DNA from 2 places in the Klenkia sesuvii genome. Region 2 is predicted to be linked to the other one. Evidence: predicted binding sites of a transcription regulator. Region 2 holds the regulator's gene; the other holds the start of a gene.
The links. Region 2 encodes LexA, which represses DNA repair genes until DNA is damaged. Its sites were predicted from a motif close to TCGAACANNTGTTCGA; they were not measured.
Positions count from the first base shown of each region.

Region 1: a site for LexA is predicted at 5,510-5,525, ahead of TEK04_RS02615 (HNH endonuclease signature motif containing protein). Genes of this name have one in related genera too.

Region 1 covers NZ_JBAPLU010000002.1:154,202-161,268, forward strand. Annotated here, with positions in the region: gene TEK04_RS02580 (leucyl aminopeptidase family protein) at 1-911, opposite strand, end outside; gene TEK04_RS02585 (DUF3117 domain-containing protein) at 956-1,123, opposite strand; gene TEK04_RS02590 (DNA-3-methyladenine glycosylase I) at 1,247-1,804, opposite strand; gene TEK04_RS02595 (ABC transporter permease) at 1,836-2,690, opposite strand; gene TEK04_RS02600 (ATP-binding cassette domain-containing protein) at 2,687-3,631, opposite strand; gene TEK04_RS02605 (TetR/AcrR family transcriptional regulator C-terminal domain-containing protein) at 3,741-4,367, shown strand; gene TEK04_RS02610 (NAD-dependent epimerase/dehydratase family protein) at 4,379-5,446, shown strand; gene TEK04_RS02615 (HNH endonuclease signature motif containing protein) at 5,548-7,067, shown strand, end outside.
Region 2 covers NZ_JBAPLU010000012.1:64,146-71,212, forward strand. Annotated here, with positions in the region: gene TEK04_RS13045 (vitamin B12-dependent ribonucleotide reductase) at 1-2,754, opposite strand, end outside; gene nrdR (transcriptional regulator NrdR) at 2,933-3,484, opposite strand; gene TEK04_RS13055 (LysM peptidoglycan-binding domain-containing protein) at 3,808-4,146, opposite strand; gene lexA (transcriptional repressor LexA) at 4,665-5,477, shown strand; gene TEK04_RS13065 (hypothetical protein) at 5,500-6,615, opposite strand; gene TEK04_RS13070 (phosphatase PAP2 family protein) at 6,587-7,067, opposite strand, start outside.

The DNA.
Region 1 (7,067 bases), on a different contig from region 2:
ACCGCGTCGAGCACCGCCAGCACCGCGGCCGCCCCGGCCATGTCGGTGTGCATCTGCCGCATGCCCGCGGTCGTCTTGATGGAGATGCCGCCGGTGTCGAAGGTGATGCCCTTGCCGACCAGCACCACGTGCGGCCCACCGTCGGGCGGCGCGTGCTCGGCGACCACCAGCCGCGGCGGGCTGTCCGAGCCACCGCCGACGGCGAGCAACCCGCCGAAGCCGGCGGCCCGGAGCTGCCGGGGGCCGAGCACGGTCGTGCGCACCCGGTCGTGGGTGGCCAGCCGGTCGGTCGCCTGGCCGGCCAGCCAGACGGGGTCGGCGACGTCGGGCGGGGCGGCCACCAGGTCGCGGGCCCACACGACGGCCGCGCCGGTGACCAGCCCGCGGTGCAGCGCGTCGACCGCCGCGGGCCCGGCGCCCGGGACGACCAGGACGACGCGGGCCAGCCGGCGCGGGTGCGGGCTCGAGGTGCGGCGGTGTCGGTAGCCGGCCAGCAGCACGGTCTCGGCGGCCACGCGCACCCGCTCGGGGTCGACGTCGGGGGGCAGCGGGAGCACCAGACGGGTGGCGCCGTGCTCGGCCAGCGTCTGGGCGCGCCGGACGGCGACGGCCACGCAGCTGCGCAGGTGGTCCGGGGTGGCGTCGCCGAGGCCGACGGCGACGAGCGAGCGCGGCCGGCGTCCGGGCACGGGCAGGTTGGTGATGCCGCCGGGGCGGCCGCCGTTGCCGGTGTCGGCGAGCGCGCCGGCCACCCACTCGGGGTCGAGGTCGGCGGCGGCCAACCAGGCCGGCAGCGCGCCGCGGGCGCCGACCGGTACGGCGAGGACGTCGTCCTCGGTGAGCTCGGGCAGGCTCGTGGCCAGCTTGACCCGCGGGTGCGGGGCCGTGGGGTGCACGACGGCCCCGGTCACCGGCGTGCTGCCGGCGGCCGGGGCCGTCTGTCCTGCCGGACCCGTCAGCTGATCGCGCCCTGGAGCGCCTCGGAGAGCGCCGCCGCCTCGTCGGCCGACAGCTCGACCACCAGCCGGCCACCGCCCTCCAACGGCACGCGCATGACCAGGCCGCGACCCTCCTTGGTGACCTCGAGGGGACCTTCACCCGTACGCGGCTTCATGGCCGCCATGCGTGCCTCCTTCAACCGGCCACCCGCGACCCCGTGCGGGGCGCGGTGTGGCTGTTCGTCAATGCGGGAACCAGAGCTGGGTCCCATTCTCCCGCATGCCTGTCCCCGGACCAACACGAGCCCTCACCCCCGCGGACCGGACCCGGCCCGGAAGCAACCGGCGACGTGGTCGTCGACCATGCCGGTGGCCTGCATGAGCGCGTATGCCGTGGTCGGTCCGACGAAGGCGAAGCCGCGCCGCTTCAGCTCCTTCGCCAACGCCGTCGACTCGGGTGTGGAGGCCGGGACGTCGGCCAGGGTGGCCGGGTTCGGGCGCGGCGGCGGGGCGTAGGACCACAGCAGCTCCGACAGCCCCTGCGGCACGCGCTGCGCAGCCCGCGCGTTGCGCAGCGCGGCCTCGATCTTCGCCCGGTTGCGGACGATGCCGGCGTCGGCCATCAACCGCTCGACGTCGGCGTCCCCGAACTCCGCCACCGCGTCGATCGCGAACCCGGCGAACGCGGCCCGGAAGGCCGGCCGCTTGCGCAGGATCGTGATCCACGACAGGCCGCTCTGGAACGCCTCGAGGCACAGCCGCTCGAACAGGGCGTCGTCGCCGCGCAGCGGCACCCCCCACTCCTCGTCGTGGTAGGCGACGTAGTCGGGGGTGCTGGTCGCCCAGGCGCAGCGTTCGGGTTCCACGGCGGCGAAGCTAGCGGCACCCACCGACAGGTCACTCGGGCCGGCTGAAGAGCCAGGCCGACGCGGCCAGCAGCAGACCACCGACGCCGGCGACCACGACGACGTCCAGCCAGATCGGCACCGCCCAGCCGCCCCACCGCAGCGCGACCTCGGCGGCCGCGGCGTCGCCGCCGTCGACCACGCCGAGGACGACGCGGCGGACGGCGTCGACCCCGTAGGTGATCGGGTTGACCAGGGCCAGCCCGTGCAGCCAGGCCGGAAGCGCACCGGTGACCGGGAAGAACGCCCCGGACAGGAACATCAGCGGCGCGAGCAGCAGCTGCACCCGGGGCATCACGGTCTGGATCTGGTCGGCCCGCACCGCGATGAGCAGTCCCAGCGAGGTGAGCGTGAAGGCGACCACGAACAGCAGCACGAAGACCGTGAGCAGCATCAGCGGGTCGTAGGGCACCCCGACCGCGCCGGCCAGCGCCAGCAGCACCAGCGCCTGCAGGCTCGCCACGGTCGCCCCGCCGAGGGCCTTGCCGAGCACGATCGACGTGCGCCGCACCGGGGCCACGAGCATCTCGCGCAGGAACCCCAGCTCGCGGTCCCACACGATGGAGATGGCCGAGAACACCGCGGTGAACATGACCGAGGTGGCGAGCACGCCGGGGAACAGGAACGTCGAGTAGTCGGTGCCGCCGAAGGTGCCCGCGCCGATGCTCGCGCCCAGGCCCTTGCCGAGCACGAACAGGAACAGCAGCGGCTGGGCGAACGAGGAGAGGATCCGGCCGCGGTCGGCGCGGAAGCGGATGAGCTCGCGCTGCCACACGACCTTCACCGCGCGCAGCTCGTGCGCCGGCCCGCGGGTGGCGACCTGCACCGGGGCGACGGTGGTGGTCATCGGGGTCGCCCCTTCCCGCCGGGGGCGGCGGCTTGTCGGTCGGCGAGGCGAGCGCCGGTGTAGGCCAGGAAGACGTCGTCCAGGCTCGGCCTCGTCACGCTCACCGAGCGCACGGTGAGCCCCAGCTCGAACAGCCGGGGCACGAACTGCTCGCCGTCCGGGGTGAGCACGACCAGCGCGCCCTCCTCCCGCACGGTCTCCGCGCCCAGCCGGTCCCGGACCAGGGCCTCGGCGGCGTCGTCGTCGGTGGTGACGACCCGCACCCGGTCGTGGCCGACGCTGGCCTTGAGCGCGGCCGGGGAGTCCAGCGCACCGACCCGCCCGCCGTCGACGATGGCGATGCGGTCGCAGCGCTCGGCCTCGTCCATGTAGTGCGTGGTGAGGAAGACGGTGATGTCCTCCTCAGCCCGCAGCCGGTCGACGTAGTCCCACAGGCCGGCGCGGGACTCGGGGTCCAGGCCGATGGTGGGCTCGTCGAGGAACAGCACGCGCGGGGAGTGCATGAGGCCGCGGGCGATCTCCAGCCGCCGCTTCATGCCGCCGGAGAACGTGTTCACCACCGCCGAGCGCCGCTCGGCCAGCCCGACCATCTCCAGGACCGCGTCGAGCCGGGGCCCGACGCTCGCCCTGGCCATGCCGTAGATCTCGGCGTGGAAGCGCAGGTTCTGCTCCGCGGTCAGGTGCCCGTCGAGCGTCGTCTCCTGGAAGACCAGCCCGATGTGGCGCCGGACGTCGTCCCGCTCGCGGATGACGTCGAACCCGGCCACCTGGGCCGAACCGCCGGTGGGCCGGACCAATGTGCAGAGGATCTTGATGGTCGTGGACTTGCCGGCGCCGTTCGGGCCCAGGAACCCGAACAACTCGCCGGCCGGGACGTCGAGGTCGATGCCGCGCACCGCCTCGACGTCCGAGCGCTTCCCCTTGCCGGGGTAAGTCTTCACGAGACCGCGGACCTGCACGGCGGGCGCACGGTCGACCCCACCTAGGCGAGTCCCTAACGCTGTTAGAGGCATGCGCCAACCATGCTCTAACGGCGTTAGGGTGTCAAGCATGCCGCTCACCAGGGACGACGTCGTGCGCGAGGCGGTCGAGGTGATCGACGCCAACGGCCTGGCCGGTCTGACGCTGCGCGGGCTGGCGAAGCGACTGGGGGTCAGCGCGCCGACGCTGTACTGGCACGTCACGGACAAGCGGCACCTGCTGGACCTGGTCGCCGAGAACGTGCTCGCCGAGCTGCCCGCCCGCCGCGCCCCCGCCGAGGGCGAGCCGGTTCTCGACTGGCTCGCCGACGGCATCCGGGTGCGCCGCGCGGCGCTGCTCGCGCACCGGGACAGCGTGCTGGTGGTGGCAGGCAACCGGCCCACCGAGGACGCCTTGCCCGAGATCGAGCGGACCATCGCCGCCCTCGTGGGGGCCGGGCTGGCGCCGGGCGAAGCGGTGCAGGTGCTGACCGCACTCGGTTCGTTCCTGCTCGGCGACGTCCTGGAGACCCAGGCCGCGCTCGACCGCCCGCCGGGCGACGTCCGCCCCCCGCACACCGAGTACCCCCACCTCGTGGCGGCGACCGAGGGGTTCGGCGACGACGACGAGCGGTTCGAGACCGGGTTGGCACTCATGCTGGACGGACTTCGGGCCCGGTTGGCCACCCGCGCTGCGCCCGGGAGCGCGGCGACCTAGCGTTCATCGTCGTGCGCATCCTCGTCACCGGCGGAGCCGGGTTCATCGGCTCCCACGTCGTCGCCGCCCACCTCGACGCCGGGCACGAGGTGCGGGTGCTGGACGCGCTGCTGCCCGCCGTCCACCCCGTCTACCCCGACGGCCCGCCCGGGCTCGACGGCGTCGAGCTGGTGGTGGGCGACGTCCGCGACCCCGCGACGGTCGACCGGGTGCTGCGCGGCGTCGACGCGGTCAACCACCAGGCGGCCATGGTCGGCCTGGGCATCGACGTCCAGGACATGCCCCAGTACGCCGGCATCAACGACCTGGGGACGGCGGTGCTGCTGGCCGGGATGGCCCGCGCCGACGTCGGGCAGCTGGTGTTCGCCAGCTCCATGGTGGTCTACGGCGAGGGCCGCTACGAGTGCGCCGAGCACGGGGTGGTGGCCGCCGCGCCGCGTCGCCGTCCCGACCTCGACGCGGGGGTCTTCGACCCGCCGTGCCCGGTCTGCGGTCGGCCGCTGGCGTGGGGCCGGGTGGGCGAGGAGACCGCCCCCGACCCGCGCAACACCTACGCCGCGACCAAGCTGGCGCAGGAGCACCTGTCGTCGGCGTGGGCGCGCTCGACGGGTGGCACGGCCGTGGGCCTGCGGTACCACAACGTGTACGGCCCCCGGATGCCCCGCGACACCTTCTACGCCGGGGTGGCGTCGATCTTCCGTTCGTCCCTGGAGGGTGGCCGGCCCCCGCAGGTGTACGAGGACGGTGGCCAGATGCGCGACTTCGTGCACGTCACCGATGTCGCGCAGGCGAACCTGAGGGCCTACGAGAACCCGCCGGAGGAGTCGACGCTGCGCACCTACAACGTCGCCAGCGGCACCCCGCACACCGTCGGCGACATGGCCGCCGCGCTGGCCGAGGCGTTCGGCGGACCAGCGCCCGAGGTCACCGGGCAGTACCGCATCGGCGACGTGCGCCACGTGGTGGCCAGCCCGGCGCGGGCCCAGGACGAGCTCGGCTACGCCGCTGCCGTGTCGTTCGAGGACGGCATGCGCGAGTTCGCCACCGCCCTCCTGCGCGCCGCGCCGCAGCAGCCCTGATCGCAGGTCGGCGTTTCCGCGGAAACGCCGACGCGCAGTTCTGTCGGTGCCGCGTGCCATCGTTCGCTCAAGTGTTCGAACTGAGCGGGAGGTGGTCTGCGATGCCGACGGTGCTGCAGGAGAAGAGCACGGTGACCGACCTCGGTGCGCCTGAGGTCGTCGACGGGGTGCGTGTGCCGCCGACGAAGGAGTGGGAGCCCGACCGGGCCGAGGACGCCGTCCCGCTGCCCGAGCTCGCCACCCGGTTGTGCGCCGGCGCCGTGGCCATCTCCGCTGCCACGGCAGCCTGGTTGCTGCTGGTGGCCGAGTTCGACCGCCGCCGTGGCTGGGTGGTGCCCGGGGTCACGTCGTGCGCCCAGTGGTTGTCCTGGCAGTGCGGCATCAGCCCCGGCACCGCCCGCGACCACGTCCGTCTCGCTCGCACCCTCCCCGCCCTCCCCGCCGTCACCGAGCAGCTACGGTCCGGCCGCATCTCCTACGCCAAGGCCCGCGCCATCGCCCGTGTCGCCGACGCCGGCAGCGAGGAGATGCTGCTCCGCCTCGCCGAGCACTGCACGGCCGCTCAACTGGACAAGGTCGTGGCCGGCTGGCGCCGCTCCGACGCCACCCAGACCGAACATGCACGAGTCCGCAGCGAGACCGCCGAGGCCGAAGCCCGCGCCGAGGCCCTCGCCGACGGCGCCACCGAGGACGACGCCGCGGCCGCCGGCCGCGAAGCCGCAGCCGCGGTCTGGCTCGCCGCCTGGCCCGACGGCGCCGACCCCAACCGCCCGGTCCCGCAGTGGGAGCAACGGTTCGACTGGCACGACGAGGGTGACGGCAGCGTGACCCTGCGGCTGCGCCTGTCCGCCGAGGACGCCGCCGAACTGATCGGCCTGGTCGAGCACCGCGCCGAGGTACTCACCCGCCGCGAACGCATCACCCGCAACCGTTCGGCCGACAACGGCACCGAACGGGACGCCGAGGCGGAGCAGGTGGCCCCGGACTGGTCCGACTGGGTCGCCGGCGACGACCTGCCCGACGACCGCACGACCGGCGGCGGCCCGCACATGGCAGCCATCCGCCGCGCCCGGGTCACCGTCGCCCGGACCTCAGCTTTGCTCGACCTGGGACGAGCTGGCGCCGGGGCAGTCGACACCCAGCCCGGCGACCCAGCCCGCCGCGAGGTCGTCGTCCGGGTCGACGCCGCGGTACTGGCCGACGACGCCGCAGCCGGCCAAGCCGCCATCGACGGCGTCGCCGCCCTCACCCCCGCGCAGGCCCGCCGCCTGGCCTGCGACGCCGCGCTCACCGTCGTCCTGGTCGAGGACGGCCAGGTGCTGGCCAGCGGCCGCACCCGCCGCTTCGCCACCACAGCGCAACGCCGCGCCCTACTGGTCCGTGACCGCGGCTGCGCCCGGCCCGGTTGCGCCGAGACCCGCCCCGAACGCCTGCACGCCCACCACCTGGTCAGCTGGCTGGCCGGCGGCCGCACCGACGTCGACAACCTCGTCCTGCTCTGCGACCGCTGCCACGGCCTCGTCCACGACCTCGACCTCGCCCTGTGCCGCACCGACGACGGCCGGCTCGCGGCCACCACCTCGGACGGCACGCCCGTGTGGGCCCCCGCCGAACCCGGCCG
Region 2 (7,067 bases):
CACCAGCTCGAGCAGCTCGGCCGACGAGTGGGCCTCCTTGACCGAGGCGGGACCGGCCGGGGTGACCTTCTCCTCGGCCTTGGTCTCGGTGGGGGCCGACCCGCGCAGGGCCTCGAGGTCGACGTCCTCCTCGACGGTGGCGGTGGAGGCCGAGCCGTAGGACCCGGCGACCTGCGCGGCGCGCTCCTCGGCGGTGAAGATGCCGAGGTTGGCCCGCTTCTCCACCGGCAGGTGGTCCAGCGCCAGGCGACGGAAGATGTAGTCCATCACCGACTGGGCGATGCGGATGTCCGGGTCGTCGGTCATGCCGGCGGGCTCGAAGCGCATGTTGGTGAACTTGGAGATGTAGGTCTCCAGCGGCACACCGTGCTGCAGCGCCAGCGAGATGCCGATCGAGAAGGCGTCCATGACACCGGCCAGGGTCGAGCCCTGCTTGCCCAGCTTGAGGAAGACCTCGCCCAGGCTGCCGTCCTCGTACATGCCGGCGGTCATGTAGCCCTCGGCACCGGCCACGGAGAACGACGTGGTCATGCTGGTGCGCTTCTTGGGCAGCCGCTTGCGGACCGGGTGGGCCAGCGTCGGGGCCGGCGCGGGGGCCGCTGCGACCTCCTCGACCTTGTCCTTCTTCTTGCCGCCGTCGGACAGCGGCTGACCGACCTTGCAGTTGTCCCGGTAGATGGCCAGGGCCTTGATGCCCATCTTCCAGCCCTGGAAGTAGATGTTCTCGACGTCCTCGACCGTCGCCGTCTCGGGCATGTTGACGGTCTTGGAGATCGCGCCGGAGATGAACGGCTGCACCGCGGCCATCATGCGCACGTGGCCCATCGGGGAGATGGCCCGCTCGCCCATGGCGCAGTCGAACACCTCGTAGTGCTCCGGCCGCAGGCTCGGGGCGTCGACGACGTGGCCGTGCTCGGCGATGAACTCGACGATGGCCTCGACCTGCTCGTCCTGGTAGCCCAGGCTCTTCAACGCCCGCGGCACCGTCTGGTTCACGATCTGCATCGAGCCGCCGCCGACCAGCTTCTTGAACTTGACCAGCGAGAAGTCCGGCTCGATGCCGGTCGTGTCGCAGTCCATCATGAAGCCGATGGTGCCGGTGGGGGCCAGCACCGAGGCCTGGGCGTTGCGCCAGCCGTTGGTCGTGCCGATCGCCAGGCAGTCCTGCCACTGCGCGGTGGCGGCCTTGAGCACGTCGGCGTCGTCGGCGCCGACCGGGCGGATGGCGTCGTTGGCGGCGGCGTGCTTGCGCATGACCCGGGCGTGGGCCGTGGCGTTGCGGGCGTAGCCGTCGTAGGCGCCCACGACGCCGGCCAGCTCGGCCGAGCGGCGGTAGGCGGTGCCGGTCATCAGCGAGGTGATGGCCGCGGCCAGGGTCTGGCCGCCGCGGGAGTCGTAGGCGTGCCCGGTGGCCATGAGCAGCGCACCCAGGTTGGCGTAGCCGATGCCCAGCTGCCGGTAGGCGCGGGTGGTGTCGCCGATCGGCTCGGTCGGGAAGTCAGCGAAGCAGATGGAGATGTCCATCGCGGTGATGATCAGCTCGACCGCGCGGGTGAAGCGGGCGGAGTCGAACGTGCCGTCGGCCTTCAGGAACTTCATGAGGTTCAGCGAGGCCAGGTTGCACGAGCTGTTGTCCAGGCTCATGTACTCCGAGCACGGGTTGGACGCGTTGATGCGGCCGGTCTCGGGGTTGGTGTGCCAGTCGTTGATCGTGTCGTCGTACTGGATGCCGGGGTCGGCGCACTCCCACGCGGCGGTGGTGACCTTGCGGAACAGCTCCTTGGCGTCGACGGTCTCGATGACCGAGCCGTCCGACCGCGACCGCAGGCCGAACCCGGTGCCCTCCTCGACCGCGCGCATGAACTCGTCGTTGACCCGGACCGAGTTGTTCGCGTTCTGGTACTGGACGCTGGTGATGTCCTTGCCGCCGAGGTCCATGTCGTACCCGGCGTCGCGCAGCGCGCGGATCTTGTCCTCCTCGCGCGCCTTGGTCTCGACGAACTCCTCGATGTCGGGGTGGTCGATGTCCAGCACGACCATCTTCGCCGCGCGACGGGTGGCGCCACCGGACTTGATGGTCCCGGCCGAGGCGTCGGCACCGCGCATGAAGGAGACCGGGCCCGAGGCGGTGCCGCCGGAGGACAGCAGCTCCTTGGAGGAGCGGATGCGGGAGAGGTTCAGGCCGGCACCGGAGCCGCCCTTGAAGATCAGGCCCTCCTCGCGGTACCAGTTCAGGATCGAGTCCATCGTGTCGTCGACGGCGAGGATGAAGCAGGCGCTGACCTGCTGCGGCGACGCGGTGCCGACGTTGAACCAGACGGGCGAGTTGAAGCTGAAGTACTGGTGCAGCAGCATCCAGGTCAGCTCGTGCTCGAACAGCTCGGCGTCGCCCTCGGTGGCGAAGTAGCCGTGCTCGCGGCCGGCCTCGGTGTAGGTGAGGACCACGCGGTCGATGAGCTGGCGCAGGCTGGTCTCGCGCTGCGGGGTGCCCACGGCGCCGCGGAAGTACTTCGTGGTGACGATGTTGGTGGCGTTGATCGACCACTCCGAGGGGAACTCCACGCCCCGCTGCTCGAAGTTGATCGACCCGTCGCGCCAGTTGGTCATGACGACGTCGCGCCGCTCCCAGGTCACCTCGTCGTAGGGGTGCACGTCGGCGGTGGTGAACACCCGCTCGACCGTGATGCCCTTGCGGCCGACGGCCTTGCCGTTGCGCTTGCGGCCGGACGAGATGCGGTCGGTGGTCTCGGTCAAGACTCCCCCTGGGGTTCGTGTGTCGACACCTGGCCGGTGGACCGGGTGCAAGGAGCGTGCGGAGCTGGTGGCGCGGTGACCGGACGACGTCGGGTGGGACACGAGCCGGTCGGAGGTGCATCGGGCGGCTGCGACGGGGAGGGCGCAGCACGCGGTCGGTGAGGTGGCGGGTCGGCGGTCAGTCGGCGGGGACGACGGCGCTGTGCGGGGCGGCGTGCGGGGCGGCTCCGCCGCGCGGGATGACTGGAGGCGGCAGGTCGGCCGAGGCGATCTCGGCCACCGAGGCCGCCTTGGCCCGCATCTCGGCGATCTCCTTCTCGAAGTCGGCCGCCGAGGTGAAGGAGCGGTAGACGCTGGCGAACCGCAGGTAGGCCACCTCGTCGAGGTCGCGCAGCGGGCGCAGGATGGCCAGCCCGACGTCGTGGCTGGGCACCTCGGCCGACCCGCTGCAGCGCACGGCGTCCTCGACCTGGGCGGCCAGCACCGCCAGCTGGTCCTCGTCGACCGGGCGGCCCTGGCAGGCGCGCCGCACGCCGGCGATGACCTTGGCGCGGTTGAACGGCTCGGTCACCCCGCTGCGCTTGACGACGGCGAGCACCGCCTCCTCCACCGTGGTGAACCGGCGACCGCACCCGGGACAGGAGCGGCGGCGACGCGTCGTCGCGCCCTCATCGGTCTCGCGGGAGTCGACGACCCGGCTGTCGGGGTTGTGGCAGAACGGGCAGCGCACCGGGTGGTCTCCTCCCTGCGACGGGCTCCCTGTGGACCCCGCGGGGGACATCCGGTGGACGACCTCGGGGAAACCTGGGGAACAGCATGTGGACGGAACGACATCTCTGTAACTACTAGATGTTGTGGTCAGACTAGCTCCGCACCCCTACAGGTGCGCAACTCCGTACCGGCGTGTCGTCTTCCCCGGACGCGTACCCGCAGGTGGACGCCACGGAGCACGCCAGCGGTCCCACCCGCCCCACGCCGACCACAGCTCCTGCCAAGACCGGGCACCGCACGTGGCACCGCCACGCCGGCGCGCTCGGCGGCGTCGCTGCGGGGTCACGGCAGCAGCAGCACCTGGCCCGGCACCAGCGAGGCATCGGTGAGCCCGTTGACCTCCTGCAGGGCGTCGACCACCGCGCGCGGGTCGACGTCGGGCGCGATCGACTGGGCGATCGACCACAGGGTGTCGCCGCTGTGCACCACGACGCTGGACCGCCCGGCCAGCTCGAGCGCCGGCTCGTCGGCCGACCCCAGCACCGCGGACCCGACGACCGCGGACACGGCCACGACGGCGCCGACCCCGAGCCCGGCCAGCACCCGCCGGCCGCGGCGGGTCAACCGCACCGGCGCCTGCGCGGCGCGCTGCGGCGGCTGTGCGATGCGCGGTCGGGCCACCGGCCTCGGTCGCAGTCCGACGACGTCAGCCGACCCCGGACGCAGCGGGAGCTTGGTTGCCCCACCCGCCGGGACCGTCGACGCCGCCACCAGCGCGCGACCGGCGGGGTGGTTGCCCCGGCGCCGGACGGCGGCGGGCGCCGGGGCAGGAGCGGGGGCAGGGGCAGGGGCAGGGGCAGGGGTAGGGGCAGGGACGGTGTGCAGGTGGGGCGCGGTACCGGCCATGGTGGGTCACTCCTGTCGCTCGTCCGGACCCCCACGCGGGGCCCGGCACGCTCGAACGGCTGTTCGATCGAACGTCTGTCCGATGTCTACCGCACCCCTCCGACAAAATCGAGATGACACGGGTGGAACTTCGAACACGTGTTTGAACTGGCGGCCGCGAGGCGTTACGGTGCGTACTGATCAACCCCTGATCGATCCACCGCTCGATCGACCTGGTCGGCCCACCGGTCCCCGGACCGCAGCCGGTCGACCGCACAGCACGGTCGCGCCACCGCGACCGACGAGGAGGACACGTGGCCAGCTCGGGAGACACCCCCGGCGGGACGAGCACCGGCAAGCGCACCGCGCGGTCGAGGGCGGGCACGTCCTCGACGTCCGGCACGGCCGAGGCCGACCGCGGCTCGGTGCGCGAGTTCCCCGAGCGCGGGGAGGCCGGCGACGGCCTCACGCAGCGCCAGCGACGCGTGCTGGAGGTCATCCGCGACTCGGTGGAGCGTCGCGGCTACCCGCCGAGCGTGCGCGAGATCGGCGAGGCCGTCGGGCTGTCCTCGGCCTCCTCGGTCGCCCACCAGCTGTCGGTGCTGCAGAAGAAGGGCTGGTTGCGCCGCGACCCCAACCGGCCCCGCGCGCTCGACGTCCGGCTGCCCGGCGACCACCCCGAGGCCGACCCCTCCGGCGCGGGCCTGGCGGCCACCGGGGCGGGTTCGGGCGTCGACGACCCCCGCGTCCCCGCACCGACCTACGTGCCGCTCGTGGGCCGCATCGCCGCTGGTGGGCCCGTGCTCGCCGAGCAGGCGGTCGAGGAGGTCTTCCCGCTCCCGCGGGAGCTGGTGGGCGAGGGCACGCTGTTCATGCTCAAGGTGACCGGTGAGTCCATGGTCGACGCCGCGATCTGCGACGGCGACTGGGTCGTCGTCCGCCAGCAGGCGACCGCGGAGAACGGCGAGATCGTCGCGGCCATGATCGACGGCGAGGCCACCGTCAAGACCTACAAGAGGCGGGACGGGCACGTGTGGTTGCTGCCGCACAACCCTGCCTTCGAGCCCATCCCCGGTGACGACGCCACGGTGCTCGGCCGCGTCGTCACGGTCCTGCGCCGGGTCTGACCCGGCGCCGGGTCGGCCTCCGTCAGCGCCGGCGGAGTCGGCCCACGCCGGCGACCAGCACGGCCGCGGCGACCACGGCGATCGCCCCGGCGGTCCACGGCGACAGGCGGGGCCGGGCCGGGTCGGTCGCCGTGCCGGCGACGGCCGGGTCGGTCCCTGCCGTCGCCGCGGCCGGGGACAACGCCCCCACGGCCGGCAGCAGGGTCAGTGCGGCCGGGAGACCCTCGCCGGTCACCAGCAGGCTGCGCCCGTCGGCGGCGAACGCGATCGCCTCGCCCTGGGGGGCCTCGGGCAGAGCCACCCGCACCGGCGGTGCGGCCAGCGCGCCGACGACGTCGGACCCGGCCATCGACCACACGTACGCGTCGGTGTAGGTCCGCAGCGCCAGCAGGGCGCCGTCGGGGCTGACGGCGCCACCGGTGACCATGAGCTGCCCCGCCCGACCGACCGGCCCGCCGGGGGTGCCGGTCAGGGTGAAGGACAGGTCGGCCACCTTCTCCATCGGCACGGCCGCCTCGGCGTCCAGCGCCTGGGCGGGGCGGTAGACGGCGCTGGCGCCGAGCACCTCCTTGGTCACCAGGTAGGGCGTGCCGTCCGGGGCCAGCAGCAGTGCCTCCGCGTCGTGCGGGCCGTCCGGGTAGGTCAGGCGGTACACCGGCGAGCTGCCGTCGGGGCGCAGGGCGATGAGGGCCACGGTGGTCCGGCCCAGACGGTTGTCCCCCGTGTCGGCCACCCACACCGTGCCGTCGGCTCCCAGCGCGAGGTCCTCGGGGTCGTAGGGGTCGACCGCGGCGGTCCGCTCGCCCACCACCGCGCACGCGCCGTCGAGCTCGTGCACCACCACCGAGTCCCCGCCGTCGTTCATCGCGAGGGTGGTCGACCCGGCGACCGCCAGACCCGACATCTCCGGCAACCGGGCGTCGGTCACCGAGCAGACGTCGGTGGGGTCGCCGAACAGGACCGTCTCCTCGGCGGCCGCCGTCTGCACCTCGGGTCCCGGGGACCCGGCGGCGAGGAACGAACCCGGCAGGAACGGCCCGGCCAGGACGGCGGCGCTGAGCGCGGCCGCGGTCAGCACCGACCGGGGCCACGACCGCCGGGCCGTGGCCTCAGGCAGCGGTTCGCCGTCGAGGAGCACGTACGAAGCGTGACAGCACGGTTGCGTCGAGTGCATGCACCACGCCCAGCAGGACCATGCCCACGGCAGCTCCCACGAGTGCATCGGTGACCCAGTGGAAGTTCAGCGCCACCATGGCCACACCCGTCACACCCGGGCCGACCACGGCGAGCAGCCAGAACGCGCGCTGCGCCGCCGCCGGCAACGCGAAGTCGACCGCCTGCCAGCGCGCCACACCCCACATCAGCACGGCGTTGGCCACGTGCCCGGAGGGGTAGGACGCGCCGTCGCGGTGGAAGAAGGACCCCGGGTAGGCGGGCGCGGTGCGGCCCGTGCCGTACTTGAACCCGTAGACGACCGCGGTCAGCAACACGAGGGCCACCAGCACCCGCACCAGGGGCAGCAGGCTCCGCCGGCGCACCGCGATCCACCCCACCAACCCGGCCAGCACCACGAGGATGGTGACCCGACCG